Regions from separate parts of the Micromonospora sp. CA-263727 genome, predicted to be linked through region 2. Evidence: riboswitches for the same ligand, from Rfam matches in the RefSeq annotation. Region 2 holds a riboswitch; the other holds the start of a gene.
What was found. Region 2 has a riboswitch for thiamine pyrophosphate ahead of ACQPYA_RS27405 (thiamine phosphate synthase). Riboswitches for the same ligand answer to the same signal wherever they lie in the genome.
Positions count from the first base shown of each region.

Region 1: linked by a shared signal. The riboswitch ahead of ACQPYA_RS24695 (ECF transporter S component) and the one ahead of ACQPYA_RS27405 (thiamine phosphate synthase) in region 2 are both predicted to bind thiamine pyrophosphate.

Region 1 covers NZ_CP192031.1:5,666,888-5,678,508, forward strand. Annotated here, with positions in the region: gene ACQPYA_RS24675 (sugar isomerase domain-containing protein) at 1-359, opposite strand, end outside; gene ACQPYA_RS24680 (alpha/beta fold hydrolase) at 536-1,366, opposite strand; gene ACQPYA_RS24685 (TIGR03943 family putative permease subunit) at 1,439-2,227, opposite strand; gene ACQPYA_RS24690 (permease) at 2,224-3,165, opposite strand; TPP riboswitch at 3,500-3,604, shown strand; gene ACQPYA_RS24695 (ECF transporter S component) at 3,678-4,268, shown strand; gene ACQPYA_RS24700 (ABC transporter ATP-binding protein) at 4,404-5,999, shown strand; gene ACQPYA_RS24705 (energy-coupling factor transporter transmembrane component T family protein) at 5,996-6,796, shown strand; gene ACQPYA_RS24710 (hypothetical protein) at 6,916-7,323, opposite strand; gene gndA (NADP-dependent phosphogluconate dehydrogenase) at 7,861-9,306, shown strand; gene ACQPYA_RS24720 (hypothetical protein) at 9,423-9,608, opposite strand; gene ACQPYA_RS24725 (isoprenyl transferase) at 9,724-10,500, opposite strand; gene recO (DNA repair protein RecO) at 10,533-11,339, opposite strand; gene ACQPYA_RS24735 (DUF4097 family beta strand repeat-containing protein) at 11,466-11,621, shown strand, end outside.
Region 2 covers NZ_CP192031.1:6,255,170-6,266,790, forward strand. Annotated here, with positions in the region: gene ACQPYA_RS27370 (hypothetical protein) at 1-34, shown strand, start outside; gene thiC (phosphomethylpyrimidine synthase ThiC) at 161-1,753, opposite strand; gene thiD (bifunctional hydroxymethylpyrimidine kinase/phosphomethylpyrimidine kinase) at 1,771-2,559, opposite strand; gene ACQPYA_RS27385 (thiamine phosphate synthase) at 2,556-3,485, opposite strand; gene ACQPYA_RS27390 (thiazole synthase) at 3,566-4,339, opposite strand; gene thiS (sulfur carrier protein ThiS) at 4,345-4,545, opposite strand; gene thiO (glycine oxidase ThiO) at 4,536-5,696, opposite strand; gene ACQPYA_RS27405 (thiamine phosphate synthase) at 5,690-6,316, opposite strand; TPP riboswitch at 6,311-6,419, opposite strand; gene ACQPYA_RS27410 (ThuA domain-containing protein) at 6,734-11,621, shown strand, end outside.

The DNA of each region.
Region 1 (11,621 bases), 590 kb from region 2:
GAGTTCGAGGCGAGCACGAAGACGTCCCGCGGGCCGATCGGGGCGAGGGCGTAGAGGCGGTGCGCGACCGCCGGATCGCGTTCCAGCTTCGGTCCGAGCACGTCGGCCGGATCGCCCCCATGCAGCACCAGGTCACGCAGGGCGATCCGGTTGGTCGGCACCAGCCCGCCGGCCCGCCCGGCGATCTCCATCGCCAACGCCTCGGAGTGTCCGGTGCCGAAGGCGTGCACCACACCGTCGGCCCGGATCGCCTCGGCGATCAGGTCGGCGGCCCGGCCCACCTGCTGCCGCTGGCTACGCGCCACCCGGTCCATCGTCGCGGTCACCATCGCCAGGTAGCCCTCGGCACTCAGCGTCATGCTCTCTCCGCTCCCTCGGATCCTTCTACCCACGCCACCCGCCGGCCCCACGCGCGCCACCCGGCCGGTCTTACCCGCGTCACCCCACGCGCGCCACCCCGCCGGCCGCCGGGCCGCTTCGCCGGCATTCAGCTTCGGCGCTGTGCCGCCGGGCGGCCCACCGGCTCGCCCGCCGCTCACCCGGCCGGGCGTACCCGGGCCAGGATCGCCTCGGCCAGCGACGCCGCCGCCTCGTCCGGGATCCAGTGACTGACCCCGGGCAGCTCCACGAACCGGTACTCCCCGACCACGTGCACGGCGCACGCCTCGGCTGCGGTCCGTCCGATCGCGACGTCCCGGTCGCTCCACACGTAGCTGGTCGGGACCGCCACCGGGCCGGTCGCCGCCAGGTCAGCCCGGGACATCGCCCGGTACCAGTTCAGCGCCGCGGTCAACGCGCCCGGCTCGCGCATCGGATCGGCGTACGAGGCCACCCGCGCGCCGTCGCCGACCCCGCTCAACAGCCGGCGCAGCCCGCTGGCGCCCAGGGCCAGCAGCGTCTTCTCGGCCACCCCCGGCTGCCGGAACAGCAGCATGTACGCCGAGCGCGCCTTCTGCTGCGGGTCCTGCGCCATCGCGTGTGCCATGGCAGCCGGGTGCGGCACGGAGACCGCGGTCAGCGTGCGTACCCGGTCGGGATGGCCGGCGGCCAGCGCCCAGCCGACGACGGCCCCCCAGTCGTGCCCCACCACGTGCGCGGCGGCGACGCCGAGGCCGTCCAGCACGGCCACCGCATCGGCGACCAACTCCGCCAGCCGGTACGCCTCGACCGCCTCCGGCCGGGCCCCGGGCGAGTAGCCCCGCTGGTCCAGCGCGTACGTGCGCAGCCCTGCGGTGTGCAGGGCCGGCGTCACCCCGTCCCACTCGCCGGAATGCTGCGGAAAGCCGTGCAGCAGCAGCACCGGTTCGCCCTGCTCGGGGCCACCGGCGGTGACGTCGAACCGCAGACCTCGGGCGTCGATGCGCATAGCCGGCACCCTACCCATCCCCGGCCCACCGGGCTCCACCCGCACCAGCTCCGCAACGGCGGGGGTGGGGGTTCACTCGTACTGGTTCTTCGGGGTGGGGATCTGACGCCAGGACTCGACGTCCAGGTAGGGGATCTCGGCGTCGTTGACCGGGTCGCGGCCGAGTCGGTCGGTGTAACGGCCGGTCACCTCGACCCAGCTGTCGTCCGGCAGCCCGGCCGGCACGTCCCCGGTCAGCCCGAGCTTGACCGGCCGGCCGTCGGCGGCGCAGCAGGAGAGCACCATCCGGGCCAGGATCGGCTGGCCGTCGGGCCCGGTGGCGACGAAGCCGGTGAGCTGCACGCGCCGATCACCGATCGAGGCACCCCGGTCGAACAGCGCCCGGGAGGCGTAGTCGAGCACGCTGACGGGCACCGGGTCACCGGCGGGCAGCGGCGGGTAGTCCGACTGTTGCTGGGTGCTCAGCGCGGTGCCGGCCTGACTCGCCGCGTACGACCCGAGGGCCGGCGGGGCGACCAGCAGCAGGCCGAGCACCGGCAGGATGAGCAGCCAGCCGACCCGCGGCTCGTGATGCCCGTGCCCGTCGTGGTCCGCCGGACCGGCCTGCCCCTCCGAGCCGTCAGCCGGCCCGCCGGCCGAGCCGTCGCCCGGGCCGCCGGCCGGGGCGAGCGGGCGGGGGGCGGTCGGGCGCAGCTCGTACCAGAGGGTCATGATCGCGGCGACCACCAGCAGCAGGCCGGCGCCGATCAGGAAGGGGCGCAGCCCCTCCTTGACGTAGCGCAGGTAGAGGTCGGTGACGCTGGCCCGGAGCACCGCGCCGCCGAGCAGCAGCAGGATCACCGCCTGCGCCTGCCGGTTCACAGCAGCACCGCCCCGACTCCGGCGGCGACCAGCAGGGCCACCGCGAAGGTGGTCGGCGCGAACCGGAGGGCGAAGCGGCGGCCGAAGACACCGGCCTGCATCGCGATCAGCTTGAGATCGACCATCGGCCCCACCACCAGGAAGACCAGTCGGGACGTGAGGGAGAACTGCGACAGCGAGGCCGCGACGAAGGCGTCCGCCTCCGAGCAGAGCGAGAGCAGCACGGCGAGCAGCGCGAGGGCCAGGATCGACAGCCAGGCGTTGTCGGCGAGGGTCTGCAACCACCGCTCCGGCACCAGCACGTTGATGCTGGCGGCGGCCATCGCGCCGAGCACCAGGAAGCCACCGGCGTGGGTCACGTCGTGCCGCACGGCGCCCCAGAAGGCCCGGCCCCGGGAGGCGTCGTCCAGCTCCGGCCGGTGCGGCATCCTGATCCACTCGGTCCGGCCGAGCCGCAGCCAGAGCCAGCCCATCACCATGGCGACGACCAGGCTGGCGAGGCCGCGGGCGAGGACCATCTCGGGGTTGTTGGGGAAGGCGACCGCGGTGGCGGTGAGCACGATCGGGTTGACCGCCGGGGCGGCGAGCAGGAAGGCCAGCGCCGCGGCGGGCGTGACGCCCCGGCGGATCAGCGAACCCGCGATCGGCACCGATCCGCACTCGCAGCCCGGCAGCACCACCCCGGCCGCGCTGGCCGCCGGCACCGCGAGGGCCGGGTGCCGGGGCAGCGCCTTCGCCCAGAACGACCGGGGTACGAAGACCGCGATCACGGCGGAGAGCAGCACCCCGAAGACCAGGAACGGCACCGCCTGCACCATGATCGAGACGAAGACGGTGGTCCAGGTCTGGAGGCGGGGGTCGTCGAGCGCGGCGGCCAGCGGATCCCGGAAGATGATCAGCAGGATCAGCAGCGCGGCAAGCACCTCCACCGAGCCGATCCGGTCACCGAGCCACCGCCGGGGCGGCTCGCCACCGGTCGGCGCCGGCTCGCGTACCTCCGTGGCTACGCCCACCGAGCCCGGTGGATGGTCCTCCGGTTCGCCGGCCGGTGCGGCCTGGCTCGTGTCTGCGGTCACCTGTCGCCCCTCGGCCCGTCCGGATCGCGGCCTGAGACTACCCGTCCGGGATCGGTGACGTCGATGGACGTCACGGAAGTGGGCGGGTCGCCCTATCCGTGGGCCGCTGCCGCGCCGGACGTGAGCACCCCGCATGACCTGGGAAGATCACGTTGCTCGTTGATCTTCCCAGGTGTTAGCGTCGGTGAGACAACTTCACCTCCGACAGGGGAGCGCACAGCGCTGAGAGTGCGGGTTCGCCCGCAGACCCTCGAACCTGATCTGGGTAATGCCAGCGCAGGGAGTTCGGTCCACCTCCAGCCCGCCATTGTCCGGCAACGCCGGACGGGGCGTGCGTCTTGCCTGGTTCGACACTGGACTGGGAGCAGACCATCATGGGAAACACCAACAGCGACCGCTGGCGCACGATCGACATCGTGGTGGCCTCGGTCATCGCCGTCACGTTCGGCGTCATCTTCTGGGCCTGGGGCTTCCTCTGGGCCGCCACCGAGGGAGTGTTCGCCTTCTTCCCGCCCGCACAGTCGGTCATCTACGGCGTCTGGCTGGTGCCGGGCGCACTGGGCGGGCTCGTCATCCGCAAGCCCGGCGCCGCCTTCTACTGCGAGTTCCTCGCCGCCTTCGTGTCGGTGCTGCTGGGCAGCCAGTGGGGCACCGTGGCGATCCTTCAGGGCGCCGTACAGGGTCTCGGTGCCGAGTTGGGCTTCGCCGCCTTCCGCTACCGCTCGTTCCGGCCGCCCGCGGCCCTGCTCTCCGGCCTGCTCGCCGGGCTGGCGGCGGCCATCTTCGACCAGGCCAGGTACTACGTGACGCTCGACCTGTGGAGCGCCCGGGTGCCGATCTTCGTACTCACCGTGCTCAGCGCCACGGTGATCGCCGGCGCCGGCGCGTACGCCCTCACCAACGCACTCGCCCGGACCGGCGTCCTGGACCGCTTCCCCGCCGGCCGCGACCGCGCCCTCATCTGACCACACCATCCCCACTCGTGTTGATCATGAGGTTGACGGGCAGTTCGATCTTCAAATCGCCGCCAATCCCATGATCGACCGAGGGTGGGAGCAGGGAGAAGTGGGGTGGGAGGGGGAGTTGGGCAGGGGATGGGTATGGGTGGGGTGAGGTTGCGGGGGTTCGGGTGGCGGCACGCCGGGCGGCGGGCCTGGGCCGTACGCGGGGTGGACCTGCGGGTGGCGCGCGGTGAGCGGGTGCTGCTGCTCGGGCCCTCCGGGGCGGGCAAGAGCACGCTGCTGGCCGCGCTGGCCGGGCTGCTGCCCGAGGACTCCGGCGAGCAGGAGGGCACCGTCGAGGTCGACGGCCGGCCGCCGGCCGAGGCCCGGGAGCGGGTCGGGATCGTCTTCCAGGATCCGCAGTCCCAACTCGTCATGGCCCGCAGCGGCGACGACGTGGCGTTCGGGCTGGAGAACCGGGGCGTGCCGGCCGGAGAGATCTGGCCGAGAGTGGACGAGGCGCTGCACCGGGTCGGCTTCCCGTACCACCGGGACCGGCCCACCGCGGCGCTCTCCGGCGGCGAGCAGCAGCGGCTCGCGCTGGCCGGCGTGCTCGCGCTCCGCCCCGGCCTGCTGCTGCTCGACGAGCCCACCGCCAACCTCGACCCGGCCGGGGCCGCCCTGGTCCGCGCGGCGGTCGCCCGGGCGGTCGACGCCGACACCACGCTGATCCTGGTCGAGCACCGGATCGCCGAGGCGCTGCCCCTGGTCGACCGGGTGGTGGTGCTCGAACCCGGTGGCGGCATCCGCGCCGACGGTCCACCGGAGAGCGTCTTCGCCACCCACGGCGACGCGCTCGTCGCCGAGGGGGTCTGGGTGCCCGGCCGCGAGGCGCCGCCACGCCGGGCCACCACGCCGGCCGGCGAGATACTGCTCACCGCCGACCGGCTCGGCCGGCCACCCCGGCTGGCCACCACCAACCTGGCCGTACGCGCCGGAGAGGCGCTCGCCGTGCTCGGCCCGAACGGCGTCGGCAAGTCCACCCTCGCGTTGCTGCTCGGCGGGCTCCTTCAGCCGGGCACCGGCCGGCTGGCAGCGAGCCCGGAGTTGGCCGCTGCCGACGCCCGCACTCCCCCGCACCGGTGGCGGGCGCCCGCGCTGGCCGGCCGGATCGGCTCGGTGTTCCAGGACCCCGAGCACCAGTTCGTGACCAGCACGGTCTTCGACGAGCTGGCCCTCGGCCTGCGCCGCGGCGGGGCCTCCGAGACGGCGGTACGCGAACGCGTCGACCCGCTGCTGCAACGGCTGCGGCTGACCAGGCTCGCCGCGGCCAACCCGTACACCCTCTCCGGTGGTGAGGCGCGGCGGCTGAGCGTGGCGACCGCCCTGGCCACCGCGCCCCGCCTGCTCATCTGCGACGAGCCCACCTTCGGCCAGGACCGGCGGACCTGGCGGGAGCTGGTGGACCTCTTCGCGGAACTACGCGACGCCGGCCACGGCCTGGTCATGGTGACCCACGACGCCGATTTCGTGGCCGCGCTGGCCGACCGCACCCTGACCCTGCACCACCCGCCGTCCCCGACCGCCCACGACGGCCCCCCGGCTGCCAGCACCACAAGCGCAGACGCCGCGAGCACAAGCACCGCAGGCGCGGACGCCGCAGGCACAGGCAGCGGGCCCGTCAGCGCTGGGCTGGGCGCACCCGCCGGCGCCGAGTCCGCTGACGCTACGGCCGCGCGGGTGGCGCAACGATGATCAGCCTGGAACCGGTCGCCCGCCCGGAGGCGCCGCTGGCCCGGCGCAATCCGGTGGCCAAGCTGGCGGCGGCGCTGCTGTTCGCCTTCCCGCTGATGGCGACGCTGGATCCGGTCGCGCCGGCCATCGCGATCGCCGTGGAGCTGGCGGTGCTGCCGCTGTTCGGCCTGCACCCCCGGGTGCTGGTACGCCGGGCCTGGCCCCTGCTGGCCGCTGGTGGCGGCGTGCTGGTCACTCTCGTGCTCTTTGCCGCCGATCGGTCGGGACGGGTGCTGCTCGACGCGGGCCCGGTCCTGGTGACCTCGGGAGTGCTCCTCACCGCACTGGGCATGGTGCTGCGGCTGTTCGCGGTGGCCCTGCCCGGGGTGATCGTCTTCGCCACCACCGACCCGACCGACCTGGCCGACGCGCTGGTGCAGAACGCCAAGGCACCGGCCCGGTTCGCGATCGGCGCGCTGGCGGCGTTCCGGCTGGTACCGCTGCTCGGGCAGGAGTGGGAAATGATCGTCATGGCCCGCCGGGCGCGCGGCGTGGAGGCCGGCCGTAACCCGGTGGCGAGGCTGCGACTCTTCGTCTCGACCGCCTTCACGCTGCTGGTCGGGGCGATCCGGCGGGGTACCCGGCTGGCGGTCGCGATGGACGCGCGCGGCTTCGACGCCGGTGTCCCCCGCACCTTCGCCCGCCGGCAGCGCTTCGGCGCCGCCGACTGGCTGCTCGTCGTCGGCGCAACGGCACTGGCCAGCGCCGCACTCGCGGCCAGCGTCGCACTCGGCACCTTCCGCCCGTTGATCAGCTGAGCGACCCGGCCGCCACGCGCGAATGCGCCCGCGCGTCAGGTCGGGCTGCCGGGTCGCGACGGGCCGCCGGGCTTGGGCACGACCTCAGCCGCCGTCAGGAGTCTTGGCGGGTCAGGTGCTCAGCTGCGCCGAAAGGCGTACTGACGGCCCTGCCCGGCCCGCTGTGGGCGGCCCGGGCTGAGCCCCTTGCCCCGGCCGGACGCCGGCGGGCCACCTTTCGGCTGGGCAGCACGATCGACCGGCGGCGCGCCGCCCACCGGCGACATGAACTCCACTGACGTGGCGAGCCCCGCCGACCCGGGCGGAGTGAGCGCCACGGTCGACCCGGGCGGGGTGAGCGCCACCGACTCGGGCGGGGTGAGCGCCTCAGCCGGCCCGGGCGGGGTGAGCGCCGCAGCGGTCCCGGGCGGGGTGAGCGCTACCGGCGTCCCGGGCGGGTCGGTCGCCGCGGCCTTGGCGAGATCGGCCGGCGTCAGAGCCGGAACGCGGGTGGTACGGGATTTCCTGGACTTTCGGCTGGCAGGCATCGGGGCCTCCTCGCTCGGCGGATGGCGGCGCTGGCCGCAGACCCGCCGCTTCTGGTGACCGCCGCGGCATCGGGCGGTCGAGCGGAATCGGGAACGGCTGCCCCGGAGCGACCACGGAGGACGCCGTCGACACGACGGCGGGTGGAACGCGGACGCCCGGAAGCAACGGGTCCGCGGCGGCAGTGGCGGCGGACCGGCTCGATGAAGCGGGCGTCAGTAGCGCATGCCCGCACGTTACCCCGGGACGAAGGCAGGCGCACCCGAATTTGCGCCGGACACCGGCGGACACGCAGAACCCGACACCGTCCCGCAGGCACGCCAGCCGCACCCGCGGGCACGCGAGCCGCACACCGCGCGGCAGGCACGCTGAGCCGGATGCGGGAAGGCAGGCGGAGGCGGGTGTGGCAGGGCGGAGGCGGCCCTGATTGTGCGGTGCGCGACGTGACGGTGACCAGCCGTGGGACGGACAGCGCGGTTCGGCGTCGCCCGCGATACCGTCGCAGCACTACAGGTCAACGGCGGAAGGTGGCGACGAGGATGGCGGATCGGGCTACGGCGCAGATCGGTGTGACCGGGCTGGCGGTGATGGGGCGGAACCTGGCCCGGAACCTGGCCCGCAACGGATTCACCGTGGCGGTGCACAACCGCTCGCCGGAGCGGACCCGGACGCTGGTGGCGGAGCACGGCGACGAGGGCACCTTCGTTCCGGCGGAGTCCCTTGCGGACTTCGTCGCCGCGCTGGAGCGGCCCCGCGCGGTGATCATCATGGTCAAGGCCGGGGCGCCCACCGACGCGGTGATCGACGAACTGGTGCCGCTGCTGGAGGCGGGCGACATCATCATCGACTGCGGCAACGCGCACTTCGCCGACACCCGGCGGCGGGAGGAGGCGTTGCGGGACAAGGGGCTGCACTTCGTCGGCACCGGCGTCTCCGGCGGTGAGGAGGGCGCGCTGCTCGGGCCGAGCATCATGCCGGGCGGGTCGGCGGAGTCGTACCGCAAGCTCGGGCCGATCTTCGAGAAGATCGCCGCGCAGATCGACGGCGTGCCCTGCTGCCAGCATGTCGGGCCGGACGGCGCCGGGCACTTCGTGAAGATGGTCCACAACGGCATCGAGTACGCCGACATGCAGCTCATCGCCGAGGCGTACGACCTGTTGCGGGCCGGGCTCGGCGCGGAGCCGGCGGAGATCGCGGAGATCTTCCGGGAGTGGAACTCCGGCGAGCTGGAGTCCTTCCTGATCGAGATCACCGCCGACGTGCTGGGGCACGCCGACGCCGCCACCGGGCGGGCGTTCGTGGACGTGGTGCAGGACCGGGCCGAGCAGAAGGGCACCGGCCGGTGGACCGTGCAGAGCGCGCTGGATCTCGGCGTGCCGATCACCGGAATCGCCGAGGCGACCTTCGCCCGGTCGCTGTCCGGGCACGTCGACCAGCGCGAGGCGGCGGCCCGGGCCTTCCCGGGCACCGGGGAGAAGTGGCAGGTCAGCGACCGCGAGGCGTTCATCGAGGACGTACGGCGGGCGCTGCTGGCCTCCAAGATCGTGGCGTACGCCCAGGGCTTCGACCAGATCCGCGCCGGCAGCTCCGAGTACGACTGGGACATCGACCTGGGCGGCACGGCGACCATCTGGCGGGGCGGCTGCATCATCCGGGCCCGCTTCCTGGACCGCATCCGGGAGGCGTACGACGACCAGCCGGAGCTGCCCACCCTGCTGGTGGCGTCGTGGTTCGCCGACACCGTGCGCGACGGCGTGCCGAGCTGGCGGCGGGTGGTGGCTGACGCGGCCCGGGCCGGCGTCCCCGCGCCCGCCTTCGCCTCGTCCCTGGCGTACTTCGACGCGCTCCGCGCCGAGCGCCTCCCCGCCGCCCTGATCCAGGGCCTGCGCGACAACTTCGGCGCGCACACCTACCGCCGCACCGACCGCGACGGCTCCTTCCACACCCTCTGGGCCACCCCCACCCGCCCCGAGATCACCGCCTGACCCCGCCCCGCCGATCTCCGCCGATCATGCAGTTGTGGTGGCCGTCTCAGCCCGCTACGACCCCTTTGTCAGGCACCACAACTGCATGATCGACAGGGTGGGGACGGGGTGGTCGGTCAGAGGAAGCGGCGGGGCTTGGGCTTTCGGGGGCGGATCAGGTCGGCTCCCTGGGTGAGCATGCGGCTGGCTCGGGACGGGCCACGCCGCGCCTCCAGCGACTGGCTGAGCCGGCGGGCACCGGCTGCCGCCAACGGAACCGCCACGGCCATCACCGCCCACTGGGCAACACGTTTGCGCATCATGTGGTTCACCTCCGTCAGTGGCTGCTGTGGAGGTGATACCCAACCCGCCCGGCGGCTAAGCGCGACCAGGACCCGCCTCGCCCCCGACCGCCCTACTGCCGGTCGCGCCAGGCGCTCAGGTGGTTGGCGCGACCGGATTGGGCAGCGCGCCACCGAAGCGGCGGTCCCGCTGGGCGTACAGCTCGCAGGCGTACCAGAGGTGGCGGCGGTCGAAGTCGGGCCAGAGCGTGTCCAGGAAGACCAGTTCGGCGTACGCGCTCTGCCAGAGCAGGAAGTTCGAGGTCCGCTGCTCGCCCGAGGGCCGCAGGAACAGGTCCACCTCGGGCACCTCGGGGTGGTAGAGGTAGCGCCCGATGGTCTTCTCGGTGACCTTCGCCGGGTCGAGCCGGCCGGCGGCCACGTCCCGGGCGATCGCGGCGGCGGCGTCGGCGATCTCGGCCTGGCCGCCGTAGTTGACGCAGAACTGGAGGGTCAGCGTCGAGTTGCCCCGGGACATCTCCTCGGCGGTCTGCAACTCGGAGATGACGCTCTTCCAGAGCCGCCCGGCCCGGCCCGACCACACCACCCGCACCCCGAGGTCGACGAGCTGGTCCCGGCGGCGGCGGATGACGTCCCGGTTGAAACCCATCAGGAACCGGACCTCGTCCGGCGAGCGCCGCCAGTTCTCGGTGGAGAAGGCGTACGCCGACAGGTAGGGGATGCCCAGCTCGATGGCGCCCTCGACGGTGTCGAAGAGGGAGAACTCCCCGGCCTCGTGCCCCTTGGTGCGGGGCAGCCCGCGCTCCTTGGCCCACCGGCCGTTGCCGTCCATCACCACGGCGACGTGCTGGGGCACCGCCGCCGCCGGCAGCGCCGGCGGACGGGCGCCCGACGGGTGTGGTGTCGGCGGCACCGGCTCGCGCCGGACGGCCCTGGTGGATCGGATCACTCGGTGCTCTCCCTGCTCACGTCGGGTGTCGCCGGTACGCCGCCCCGGTCGACCAGCGGCAGCGAGCGTAACGCGCGCTCCAGGTGCCACTGCAGGTGCGCCGCGACCAGGCCGCTGCACTCCCGGCGTACCCCGTTCTCGGCCGCGTCGGCGATCCGCCAGTCACCGGTGACCAGCGCCGACATCAGGTCGATGGTGGCCGGTGCGGGGTGGGCGGCACCGGGCGGCCGGCAGTCCGGGCAGACCGCGCCGCCAGCCGGTACGGAGAACGCCCGGTACTGCCCGGGGGTGCCGCAGACCGCGCAGGCGGTCAGCGCCGGCGCCCAGCCCGCCAGGGCCATGCCGCGCAGCAGGTACGCGTCGAGCACCAGGGTGGTGGCGTGGCTGCCCTCGGCGAGCGCGCGCAGCGCCCCCAGGGTGAGCTGGAACAGCCGCAGCGACGGCTCCCGCTCCACCGGGGTGAGCCGTTCGGCGGTCTCGGCGATCGCGCTGGCCGCGGTGTAGCGGGGATAGTCGCCGAGGAACCGCTTGCCGTACAGGTCGATCCCCTCGACCTGGCTGACGCTCTGAAGCGAACTGCCCAGCTCTCCCTTGGGGTCTCCGGCGAGTTGCAGGTCGACGTGGCCGAACGGCTCCAGCCGGGCACCGAACTTCGAGGTGGTCCGGCGTACCCCCCGGGCGACCGCGCGCAGCCGACCGTGCCGCCGGGTGAGCAGGGTGATGATCCGGTCCGACTCGCCGAGTTTCTGTACGCGCAGCACCACCGCGTCGTCGCGGTAGAGCTGTCGGCGGTACCCGGCCATCGCGTCATTCTCCCTCCCGGCCGGAAGTCAGGTCTCACCCCGGGTCGGAATTCAGGGTCCGCTCCGGGTCACGGTGCCGGCGAACCCGGATGCGCATCCGTCGACGCCGGTCGTAGCGTGCTCGGCATGGCTCTGCATCGGACCAACGCCGCGCCCGGGACCAACGCGGTGCCCCGGACCAACGCCACCACGCCCCGGACCAACGCCGTGCCCCGGACCAACGCCGTGTCCCGGACCAACGCCGTGTCCCGGACCAACGCCGTGTCCCGGGTCGGCATGGCG
Region 2 (11,621 bases):
GCTGCGTTCGACCGGGCGGCACCACCGGGACTGACGGCGGGCGAGAGAACGGCGGCTACCGCACCGGCGGCGGAGGCCGGTTCCGCCGGCCTCCGCCCCGCCCCGTTGCCACAGACAGGGCCACAGGTGTGGCGCGGATCGGGACCGCAGATCGGGGCGGTCAGGCCTGCGGCAGGTAGACCCGCCCGCCGGCGGCGACGAACTCGTCGGACTTCTCCTTCATGCCGCGGGCGGCGTACTCCTGGAGATCCTGGGTGATTTTCATGGAGCAGAACTTCGGCCCGCACATCGAGCAGAAGTGCGCGGTCTTTGCCGGCTCGGCCGGCAGCGTCGCGTCGTGGTACGACCGCGCGGTCTCCGGGTCGAGCGAGAGATTGAACTGGTCGGACCAGCGGAATTCGAACCGCGCCTTGGAGAGCGCATCGTCCCAGGCCTGCGCGCCCGGGTGTCCCTTCGCCAGGTCCGCCGCGTGCGCCGCGATCTTGTACGCGATGACACCCGCCTTCACGTCGTCCCGATCCGGCAGCCCCAGGTGCTCCTTCGGGGTGACGTAGCAGAGCATGGCGGTGCCGAACATGCCGATCATCGCCGCCCCGATGGCCGAGGTGATGTGGTCGTACGCGGGCGCGATGTCCGTGGTCAGCGGGCCGAGCGTGTAGAACGGGGCCTCGTGGCACCACTCCTGCTGGAGGTCCACGTTCTCCTTGATCTTGTGCATCGGCACGTGGCCCGGACCCTCGATCATCACCTGCACGTCGTACTCCCAGGCGATTCTCGTCAGCTCGCCCAGGGTCCGCAGCTCGGCGAACTGCGCCTCGTCGTTGGCGTCCGCGATCGAGCCGGGCCGCAGCCCGTCGCCGAGGGAGAACGTCACGTCGTACCGGGCCAGGATCTCGCACAGCTCCCGGAAGTTGGTGTAGAGGAAGTTCTCCTCGTGGTGTGCCAGGCACCAGGCCGCCATGATCGAGCCGCCCCGGGACACGATGCCGGTCACCCGGCCCACCGCCAGCGGCACGTACGGCAGCAGCACCCCGGCGTGCACCGTCATGTAGTCCACGCCCTGCTCGGCCTGCTCGATCACGGTCTCCCGGAACACCTCCCAGCTCAGCTTCACCGGGTCGCCGCCGACCTTCTCCAACGCCTGGTAGATCGGCACCGTGCCGATCGGCACCGGCGAGTTGCGCACGATCGCCTCGCGGGTCTCGTGGATCCGCTTGCCGGTGGAGAGGTCCATCACGGTGTCCGCGCCCCACCGGGTGGCCCAGGTGAGCTTCTCCACCTCCTCGGCCACCGAGGAGGTCACGGCCGAGGTGCCGATGTTGGCGTTGACCTTGACCAGGAACGCCTTGCCGATGATCGCCGGTTCGCATTCGGGGTGGTTGACGTTGAGCGGCAGCACCGCCCGCCCGGCCGCGATCTCGTCCCGGACGAACTCGGGCGTCATCCCCTCCCGGATCGCCACGAACTCCATCTCCGGCGTGACGATCCCGGCCCGTGCGTACGCGAGCTGCGTCGGCCGCTTCCCGTCCGCCCCGGCCAGCGGCGTCCCGGCGCCACGTGCCGGTGCCACGTCGCCCCGTTCGGCGATCCACGGCCCCCGCAGCGGTGGCAGTCCGGCCTTCGGCTCGGAGCCGGGGCCGGAGGTGTCGTAGAGCCGCACCGGCGGGTTGTCCCCGGTCAACTCCACCTCCGCGAACGGCACCCGGAGGTTTGGTCGCGACCCCTCGACGTACACCTTGCGACGTGCCTGCATGACAGCCTCCCTGTCGGCTAAGCGGACCAGCCGAAGTGGTCCATCGGGCCGCGTCCCGCGCCCAACTCCCAGTTCCGCGCGCCGGCCAGCGCACGGTTGACGTACTCCTTGGCGGCGGCGACCGCCGCCGGCACCGGATCGCCCAGCGCCAGCCGCACGGCGGTGGCCGCCGAGAACGAACATCCGGTCCCATGGGTGTGCCGCGTCGGCACCCGTGGCGCGCGCAGCACGGTCGTCCCGTCCGGGCCGTGCAGCACGTCCACCGCCTCGTCCCCGGTGTCCACATCGCCGCCGGTCACGATCACCCACTCCGGCCCGCCGGCGGCCAGGGCCCGCGCGGCCGCCGCCATCTCCGCCACCCCGGTCACCGGAGCACCGGTCAGGGCCGCGGCCTCCGCGCTGTTCGGCGTCGCCACCCGGGCGTACGGCAGCAGCCGCTCCACCGCCTCCACCACCCCGAGCCGGTGTCCACTGGTGGCGACGAGCACCGGATCGACGACCAGTTGCGGCAGTCGGCCGGACGCCGCCGCGTCGGCGATCGCCCCCGCCACCGCCGGGGTACCGAGCATCCCGGTCTTGACCGCCCGCACCGCGAAGTCCGACAGCACGCTGTCGAGCTGGTCGGTGACCGTCTGCGGCGGCAGCGGCAGCACGGCGTCCACGCCCCGGGTGTTCTGCGCGGTGACCGCGGTGAGCACGCTCGTGCCGTACGCGCCGAGCGCGGCGAAGACCTTGAGGTCGGCCTGGATCCCGGCGCCGCCGCCGGAGTCCGAGCCGGCCACGGTGAGCACGGTCGTGGGGGTCACGTCTCTCCCTCGGTTGCCGTCGTGGTTGCGGTGTCGGGTTCCGATGTCGTGGTTGCGGTGTCGGGCTGCGGCTGGGCCTGGGGGGTGGGCGCGGTGCAGGGCTGCGGCGGACCGTGCCCGCTCCGGGCGGTCAGGCTCGATCCCTGCGTGGGCACGGCCGGCCGCAGTCCCGTCGTGGTCGATCCCGCTCGCCGGTGGCGGGTTCGGCGCTCGGGGGTTGCCGTGGCTGGCGGCTTCGGGGTGGCCGCCTCTCGGAAGGCTCTGGTGAGGGTGGCGGCTGTCCGGTGTGGGTTCTCGGCGCGCATGATCGCGCCGAGGACGGCCACTCCGGCGGCGCCCGCCTCGACGCAGGCGTGTACCTGGGCCGGGGTCTCGATGCCGCCGAGGGCTACCGCCGGCACGGGGCTCAGCCGGATCAACTCGGCGAGTCCCTCGGGTAGCAGCTGCGGGCCGTATCCGGGCTTGGTGCGGGTGGGGAAGACCGGCGAGAGGGTGACGTAGTCCTCGGTGGTGAGTCGGCGCAGTTCCGCCGCGTCGTGGCAGGACCGGCCGACCAGGTCGGCCGCGGGCGGCGGGTAGGGGCCGGCCGCCGGCAGGTGGAGCGCGACCGGCAACCGGTCGACGGCGGTGGCCCGGCCCCGGGTGTCGGGACCAGGCGCGTCGGCGGCGCCATCGGGGAGCAGCGGGTCGGAGCCGGCAGGGAGCAGGGCGTCCGTGCTGTCGGGGAGCAGCGGGTCGGGGCCGGCGACGATCAGGGTGCCGCCGGTCCGGGCCAGGATGGGGCGCAGCTCGGTGGCGAGGGCCAGGCGCTCGGCGCGCGGCAGGTCCTTCTCGCGCAGCACCACCCAGCGCACTCCCCCGGCCACGGCAGCCGATACCACGTCCACCAACCGCCCCCGCGCCACCCGCCGATCCGTCAACAGCACGACGCCCGAGATCGTGTGGATCCTGGTCCGAACCGGCCCCCGGAGGTGCGGTGTCGTACCAAGATCGGCAGGGTGTCTGGTCATAGGTCGGGGCGGCCTTCGTGGGGGGTGGAGGGGAGGGCGTGGCGGCGCTGCGGGATGCGGCCAGCGCCGTGGGCGAGGCGGCCGGCGGCTACCGCGTGGCGCATCGCGGTGGCCATCGCCACCGGATCCGCGGCCCGGGTCACCGCGCTGGCCAGCAGCACGCCGTCGCAGCCCAGCTCCATGGCCAGGGCCGCGTCGGAGGCGGTGCCGATGCCGGCGTCCAGGATCACCGGCACGTCGACGCTCTGCCGGATGAGCCGGATGTGGTGCTGGTTGGACACGCCGAGCCCCGACCCGATCGGTGACCCGGCCGGCATCACCGCCGCGCAGCCGACATCGGCGAGCCGGCGGGCCAGGATCGGATCATCCGAGGTGTACGGCAACACGGTGAACCCCTCGGCGACCAGTTCCTCCGCCGCGCGCAGCAGCTCCACCCCGTCGGGCAGCAGGGTCCGCTCGTCGCCGATCACCTCCAGCTTGACCCAGTCGGTCTCGAACGCGTCCCGGGCCAGCCGGGCCACCTTCACCGCCTCGCCGGCCGTGTAGCAGCCGGCCGTGTTCGGCAGCAGGCGTACGCCGCACCGGTCGATCAGGTCCAGCAGACCGCCGGGGCGACCCGGGACGGTGTCCACCCGGCGCAGCGCCAGCGTGACCAACTCGGTGCCGGAAGCCCGGATCGCCTGCTCCAACACGTGCAGGTTGGCGGCCCCACCCGTGCCGAGGATCAGCCGGGATCCGAACCGCACTCCACCCACCTCGAAGCGGTCCACCCGGCTCACCCGCCCTGGGCGGCGCTGAGCACCTCGACCCGGTCGCCGCCGCGCAGCACCGTCGCCGGCCAGCCGGCACGCGGCACGACCTCGCCGTTCACCGCCACCGCCACGCCACGCTGCTGCGGGGTGACGTCCCGGACCAGCTCGGCGACCGTGACTCCGTCCGGCACGCTGCGCCGGACACCGTTCACCGTCAGTTCCATGGGGCATCCTCCGGGCACTTCTCGGACCTGGTGAAAGCGCCGGCCGCGCCGACGAAGCGGTCCGGGCGGAAGGGGGTGAGCAGCGGGTCGGGGGCGGCCCCGGCGAGCAGGTCGGTGATCAGATCCGCGGTGACCGGGGTGAGCACGATCCCGTGCCGGTGATGGCCGGTGGCCACCAGCACGTCGGGACGGCCGGGCAGCGGTCCCAGGATCGGGGCGTTGTCCGGCGTACCCGGGCGCAGTCCGGCCATCGTCTCCACCAGGTCGTACTCGGCCAGCTCGGGCACCAGGTCGACCGCGGCACGCAGCAGCCGCAGCACCGCTCCGGCGGAGACGTCCCGGTCGGAGCGTTCCTCGACGGTCGCGCCGACCACCACCTCACCGCTGTCCCGCGGGACCAGATAGACGTGCTCGCCGTCGGCGTACCCCCGGATGACGTGCCGGAAGCCCGGCGGGCCGCCGTCGGGCGCGCGCAGCCGGAGCACCTGGCCCTTCACCGGGCGGACCGGCAGCCCGGTGAGGGCAGCGGTCCCGCAGCCGGCGGCGACCACGGTGATCCCGGCGCTCACGTCGCGGAGCCGGCGCACCGGTTCGGCGACCAGCACCGCGCCGGCCCGCTCGGCGGCGATCCGCAGCGCCGGCACCAGCCGCCGCGGGTCGACCTGGTGGTCGGTGGCGGCGAACGCGCCGCCGCGCACCCGGGGTGCCAGCGCCGGCTCGCGGTCGCGCAGCTGCGAGGGGCGCAGCGCCGTCACCGGCAGCCCCAGCTCCCGCTGGTACGCCCAGAGCCGCCGCGCCTCGGCGAGGTCGTCGGCGGTGAGCCCGACCATCAGCGTGCCCTCGGTCCGGTAGCCGATGTCGACGCCGGCCGCCTCGATCAGCTCGGCGGCGAACCCCGGCCACCGCGCGGCCGACTCGGCGAGCAGCCCGGTCAGCTCCCGCTCACCGAAGTACGCCTCGGCCACCGGCGCCAGCATCCCGGCCGCGACGTGCGAGGCACCCGACCCGGGCGCGGGATCGTGCACCACGACCCGCAGTCCCCGCGCCGCACACCGCCAAGCGATCGCCAACCCGACCGGCCCCGCCCCCACCACCGCAAGGAAGGGCCCCCTCTTAACGCCTGCGGTAGTAGAAGGGCCCCCTCTTAACACGAGAGCCCCCGGAGCAGTTCGCCAGCGGCGCGGGCGGGGTCGGCGGCTCCGGACAGCGCGCCGACCACCGCCACCCCGTACGCGCCGGCGGCCCGCAGCGCGGGCACCTCCGCCGCCGTCACTCCCCCGATGGCGATCACCGGCACCCCGACCGCCTCGGCCACCGCCCGGACGCCGGCCGCGCCGATGGCCGCCGGCAGTGCCTCCTTTGTCGAGGTCGGGCGGTACGGCCCCACCCCGAGATAGGTCGCCCCGGCGGCGACCGCCTCGACGGCCGTCCCCGGTGCCCGGGCGGTGGCACCCAGCACGGCGGTCGGGCCGAGCACCCGCCGGGCCGCCCCGACCGGCAGGTCGTCCGCGCCGACGTGGCCGCCCGCCGCGCCCGCCGCCAGGGCCACGTGCAGCCGGTCGTTGACCAGGCAGGTCACCGCGTACGGCATGCAGAGCGTGACCACCCGCCGGGTCAGGTCGTACGCCTGGCGGTCGGTCGCGGTGTCCTCGACCCGGACCTGCACCACCAACTCGTCACGGGCCACCGGCAGCACGGCCCGGAGCACGGCGAGCGGATCCCGCCCGGGTCGGGTGTCGGTGATCAGATGCAGTCGCCCCAGGGACGGCACGGCAACACTCCTCCCTGCGCCGGCATTACCCGGATCAGGTTCGACGGTCGGGGGCTCGCAGCCCCCCTCTCAGCCCGGTCAACCGGGCTCCCGTGGGTCACTTGGGTGTCACCGTACGACAGATCCGCCGGGCTGCCAAGGCGCGCTCCCCGACGAGGGCTCCGCGGTGGAGTTGTTAAGAGGAGGCCCTTCCTATACCGGAGGCGTTAACAGGGGACCCCTCCTTACACCGATGCGAAAACGTTACCTATCGAGGGGTTGCCATGAATCGATTCAGTTACATTAATTTGTTCAACGATTCGACATAATGCCGCAACGGGCGCCCCCGGCAGGGCGTACCCGCTGGGCTCCATCTGGGACGGTCTTCGGCGAACCGGCCCCCGCGCCCCCTGTCCAGTAAGGACAAAGGAGACCGGAGTGTCCCGACCTCGCCGTGCCCGCGTACCGGTAACCGCCACCCTCCTCACCCTCGGCCTGGCCACGAGCATGCTCGTCGGCGTACCCGCCGCACAGGCCGCGCCCTTCCCCCAGACCGCCGCACCGGCCGCGTCCACCACCCAGGCCGCCACACCGGCCAGCGCCAAGACCGCCACACCGGCCAGCGCCAAGACCGCCGCACCGGCCAGCGCCCAGGCCGCGCCCGCGCCGAAGGCCGCCGCCGACGAGCCGTTCTCGGTCCTGGTCTTCTCCAAGACCGCCGGATTCCGGCACGGCTCCATCCCGGCCGGCATCGCCGCGATCCGGCAGCTCGGCGCGGCCCACGGCTTCACCGTCGACAGCACCGAGGACGGCGCCGCCTTCACCGACGAGAACCTCGCCCGCTACCAGGCGGTGGTCTGGCTCTCCACCACCAGTGACGTGCTCAACGCCGACCAGCAGGCGGCGTTCGAGCGCTACATCCAGGCTGGCGGCGGCTACGCCGGCATCCACGCCGCCTCCGACACCGAGTACAGCTGGGCCTGGTACGGCGAGTTGGTCGGCGCGTACTTCGCCAGCCACCCGGCCAACCAGCAGGCCACGATCAAGGTGGAGGACCACGCGCACGAGTCCACCGCCCATCTGCCGGAGCGCTGGTCCCGGTTCGACGAGTGGTACAACTACCAGTCCAACCCGCGCGGCGACGTGCACGTGCTGGCCACGCTCGACGAGCGGAGCTACTCCCCCGGCACCGGAGCGATGGGGCACGACCACCCGATCGCCTGGTGCCAGGACTACGACGGCGGCCGGGCCTGGTACACCGGTGGTGGCCACACCGACGAGTCGTTCGCCGAGCCGGAGTTCCTCGCCCACCTGCTCGGCGGCATCCGGACCGCGGCCGGGGTGAGCGGTGCCGACTGTGGTGCCTCGCTGACCGCGAGCTTCGAGAAGGTGACGCTGGACAGCAACACCAGCAACCCGATGGAGCTGGACATCGCCGCCGACGGCCGGGTCTTCTACATCGAACGCGACGGCCGGGTGCAGATCGTCAAGCCGGACACCGGCACCACGGTCACCGCCGTCCAGCTCGACGTCTTCACCGGCAACGAGGACGGCCTGATCGGCATCCGCCTCGACCCGGACTTCGCCAGCAACGGCTGGGTATACCTCTACTACGCCCCGGTCAGCGGCGGCCCCCGCAACCACCTTTCCCGGTTCACCGTCACCGGTGACACCATCGACAAGGCCAGCGAGAAGGTCGTCCTCCCGGTCGAGACGCAGCGCAACACCTGCTGCCACGCGGGCGGCACGATGGTCTTCGACTCCGCCGGCAACCTCTACCTGGCCACCGGGGACAACACCAACCCGTTCTCGTCCGACGCGTTCACCCCGATCGACGAGCGGCCGGGGCGGCAGGACTACGACGCGCAGCGCACCTCCGGCAACACCAACGACCTGCGCGGCAAGGTGATCCGGATCCACCCGGAGGAGGACGGCACGTACACCGTCCCGTCCGGGAACCTCTTCCCGCCGGGCACCGAGAAGACCCGTCCGGAGATCTACGCGATGGGCTTCCGGAACCCGTTCCGGATGGGCATCGACCCGGCCACCGACGTGCTCTACGTGGCCGATTACGGGCCGGACGCCGCCTCGGCCAACCCGAACCGGGGCCCCGAGGGCCTGGTGGAGTGGAACATCGTCGACCAGCCCGGCAACTTCGGCTGGCCGTACTGCACCGGGGCGAACCGGGCGTACAACGACTACCAGTTCCCCTCCGGTCCGTCCGGCCCGAAGTTCGACTGCGCCGCCGTGGTGAACGACTCGCCGCACAACACCGGCCTGACCAATCTGCCGCCGGCGATCCCGGCCACCGTCGACTACGGCTACGCCGGCAACCCGCTCTTCCCGGAGATCGGTGGCGGCGGCGCGCCGATGGGCGGCCCGGTCTACCGGTACGACGCCGACCTCGCCTCGGAGCGCAAGTGGCCGGCGTACTACGACGGCAAGGCCATGTTCGGCGAGTGGAACCAGTCGCGGATGTACACCATGCAGGTCACCCGGGACGGCCGGTCCCTGGTGGACATCAACCGCCTGCTGGAGGGGATGACCTTCATCCGGCCGATGGACTTCGAGTTCGGCCCGGACGGCGCGCTGTACCTGATCGAGTGGGGCAGCGGCTTCGGCGGCAACAACGACAACTCCGGCATCTACCGGATCGACTACGTCGCCGGTGACCGGGCGCCGATCGCGGTGGCCAGCGCCGAGCCGACCTCCGGGCCGGCCCCGCTCACGGTGCGGTTCTCCAGCACCGGCTCCCGCGACCCCGACGGCGGGACCCTCACCTACGCCTGGACGTTCGGCGACGGGCAGACCTCCACCGAGGCCAGCCCGGCGCACACCTACGCCGAGGCGGGCAACTACAGCGCCCAGCTCACCGTGACCAACCCGAAGGGGCGGACCGCGGTGGCCAACGTCCGGGTCACCGTCGGCAACACCGCGCCGACCGTCACCATCGAGTTCCCGCCGGACGGCGGCTTCTTCAACTGGGGTGACCAGGTCAGGTACACGGTCACGGTGACCGACCCGGAGGACGGGGAGATCGACTGCGACCGGGTGCAGCTCCAGGTGCTGCTCGGCCACGACGAGCACGCCCACCCGCTGGAGCAGCACACCGGCTGCACCGGCGTGGTGCAGACCCAGCTCGCCGCCGGGCACGGCGCCGAGGCCAATGTCTTCACCGTCCTGGAGGCGACCTACACCGACGGGGGCGGGGCCGGCGGCGCCGAGCCGCTCACCGGCCGCGCGCTGGAGATCCTCCAGCCCAAGCGGAAGGAAGCCGAGTACCACTCGGCCACCGGCCGGGTGCCCGGCAGCACCGGCGGCGGCGACCCCGGGGTCGGCAAGGAGGAGACCGGTGACAGCACCGGCGGCGGCCAGAACATCGGTTGGATCGAGGACGGCGACTGGTGGTCGGTGGATCCGGCGAACCTGACCGGTATCGACGCGATCCGGTTCCGGGCCGCCTCCGCCACCTCCGGCGGCCGGTTGGAGGTCCGGGCCGGTGCCGCCGACGGACCGCTGATCACCTCCGTCGACGTGCCGGGCACCGGGGCGTGGCAGACGTACACCGACGTCACCGCCGAGGTGCCGGCGAACGCCGACGCCCGCGGCGCGCTGTACTTCGTGGCCCGGGATCCCGCGGGCGGGGCCGGCAACCTGTTCAACGTCAACTGGGTGGACTTCCTCGGCAGGGGCGTCACCGACAACGCGCCGCCGGTGGTGACCGCGACGGCCACCCCGACCACCGGCATCGCGCCGGTCACGGTGGCCTTCTCGGGTACGGCCACTGACGCCGAGGAGGACACCCCGTTCACGTACGCCTGGGACTTCGGCGACGGCGGTACGGCGGACACGCTGAACGCCAGCCACACGTACACCGTCCCGGGCACCTTCACCGCCACCCTGACGGTGACCGACAAGCGGGGCGCGAGGGCGTACGCCACCGTCCAGGTGAAGGTGGACGCGCCGAACACCTCCTGCTTCGGGGCCCGCTCGGACGACTTCACCGGCAACACCCTCGACCGTGACCGGTGGGGCGTGGTGCGGGAGAACCAGCTCCTGTCGGTCTCCGGCGGGGCGCTGCGCCTGCCCACCTCGGTCGGCGACCTCTACGGCAACCGCAACGACGCCACCAACCTGGTGCTCCAGCCGGCGCCCTCGGGAGCCTGGCAGGCCACCACCAAGGTCACGCTCCCGGTGACCGCCAACTACCAGCAGGCCGGCCTGCTGGTCTACGGCGACGACGACAACTACGCCAAGCTGGACCTGCTCTACAACGGCAGCCGGCGGGTGGAGTTCATCCGGGAGAGCGCCGGCACTCCCCGCAACGAGGGTGCCGACAGTGCCGCCGCGCCGACGGGCGACACCGTCCACCTGCGACTGGCCAGCGACGGGACGAGCCTGACCGCGGCGATGTCCGCCGACGGGCAGAACTTCACCCCGGTCGGCCGGTCGGCCGTGCTCGCCGGTATCACGAACCCGCGGATCGGCCTGTTCGCCCTCAACGGCGGCACCGACGCACCCATCGTCGAGGCGGCGTTCGACTGGTTCCAGGTGACGCCGGACACCCCGGCCGAGCCGGTCGGCCCGTCGGACGAGTTCACCGGTGACACGCTGGACAAGTGCCGGTGGAACGCGATCGTCCGGGAGGACCCGGCCGGCTACCGGGTGTCCGGTGGGTCGCTGCGGATCGACGTGCCGAACGGTGACATCTACGGCACCGGCAACTCCGGGCCGACGAACTTCATCCTGCAAACCGCGCCGAGCGGCGACTGGACCCTGGAGACGAAGGTCGACGGGAGCCTGCTGGACGAGCAGTACCAGCAGGCCGGCCTGATCGTGTACGCCGACGACGACAACTACCTGAAGTTCGACTACATCGTGGACAACCAGGCCGGTCAGCCGGTGACGCGACGGGTCGAGTTCCGCAGCGAGATCGGCGGGGCGGTGCAGGACCCGCAGCCGCAGGCGGCGGACCTGACCGCTTCGGTGTGGCACCTGCGGCTGGCCCGCAGCGGCAACGTCTACACCGCGTCGTACTCGGCGGACGGCGCGACCTGGACGGCGCTGCCGGCGCTGACCAACACGGCGGTCGGGGCGACGCCGAAGGTGGGTCTGTTCACCCTCGGCGCCAACCAGACCGCGTCGAAGGCGGCGTCGTTCGACTACTTCCGGCTCTCCATCGGCACGGTCGACGACACCGCACCGGTGACCACCGCCCAGGTCGCCGGCACGCCGGTCGAGGGCTGGCACACCGGCCCGACGACCGTCACGCTCACCGCCACCGACGAGCCTGGCGGTAGCGGGGTGGCCCGGACCGAGTACCAGC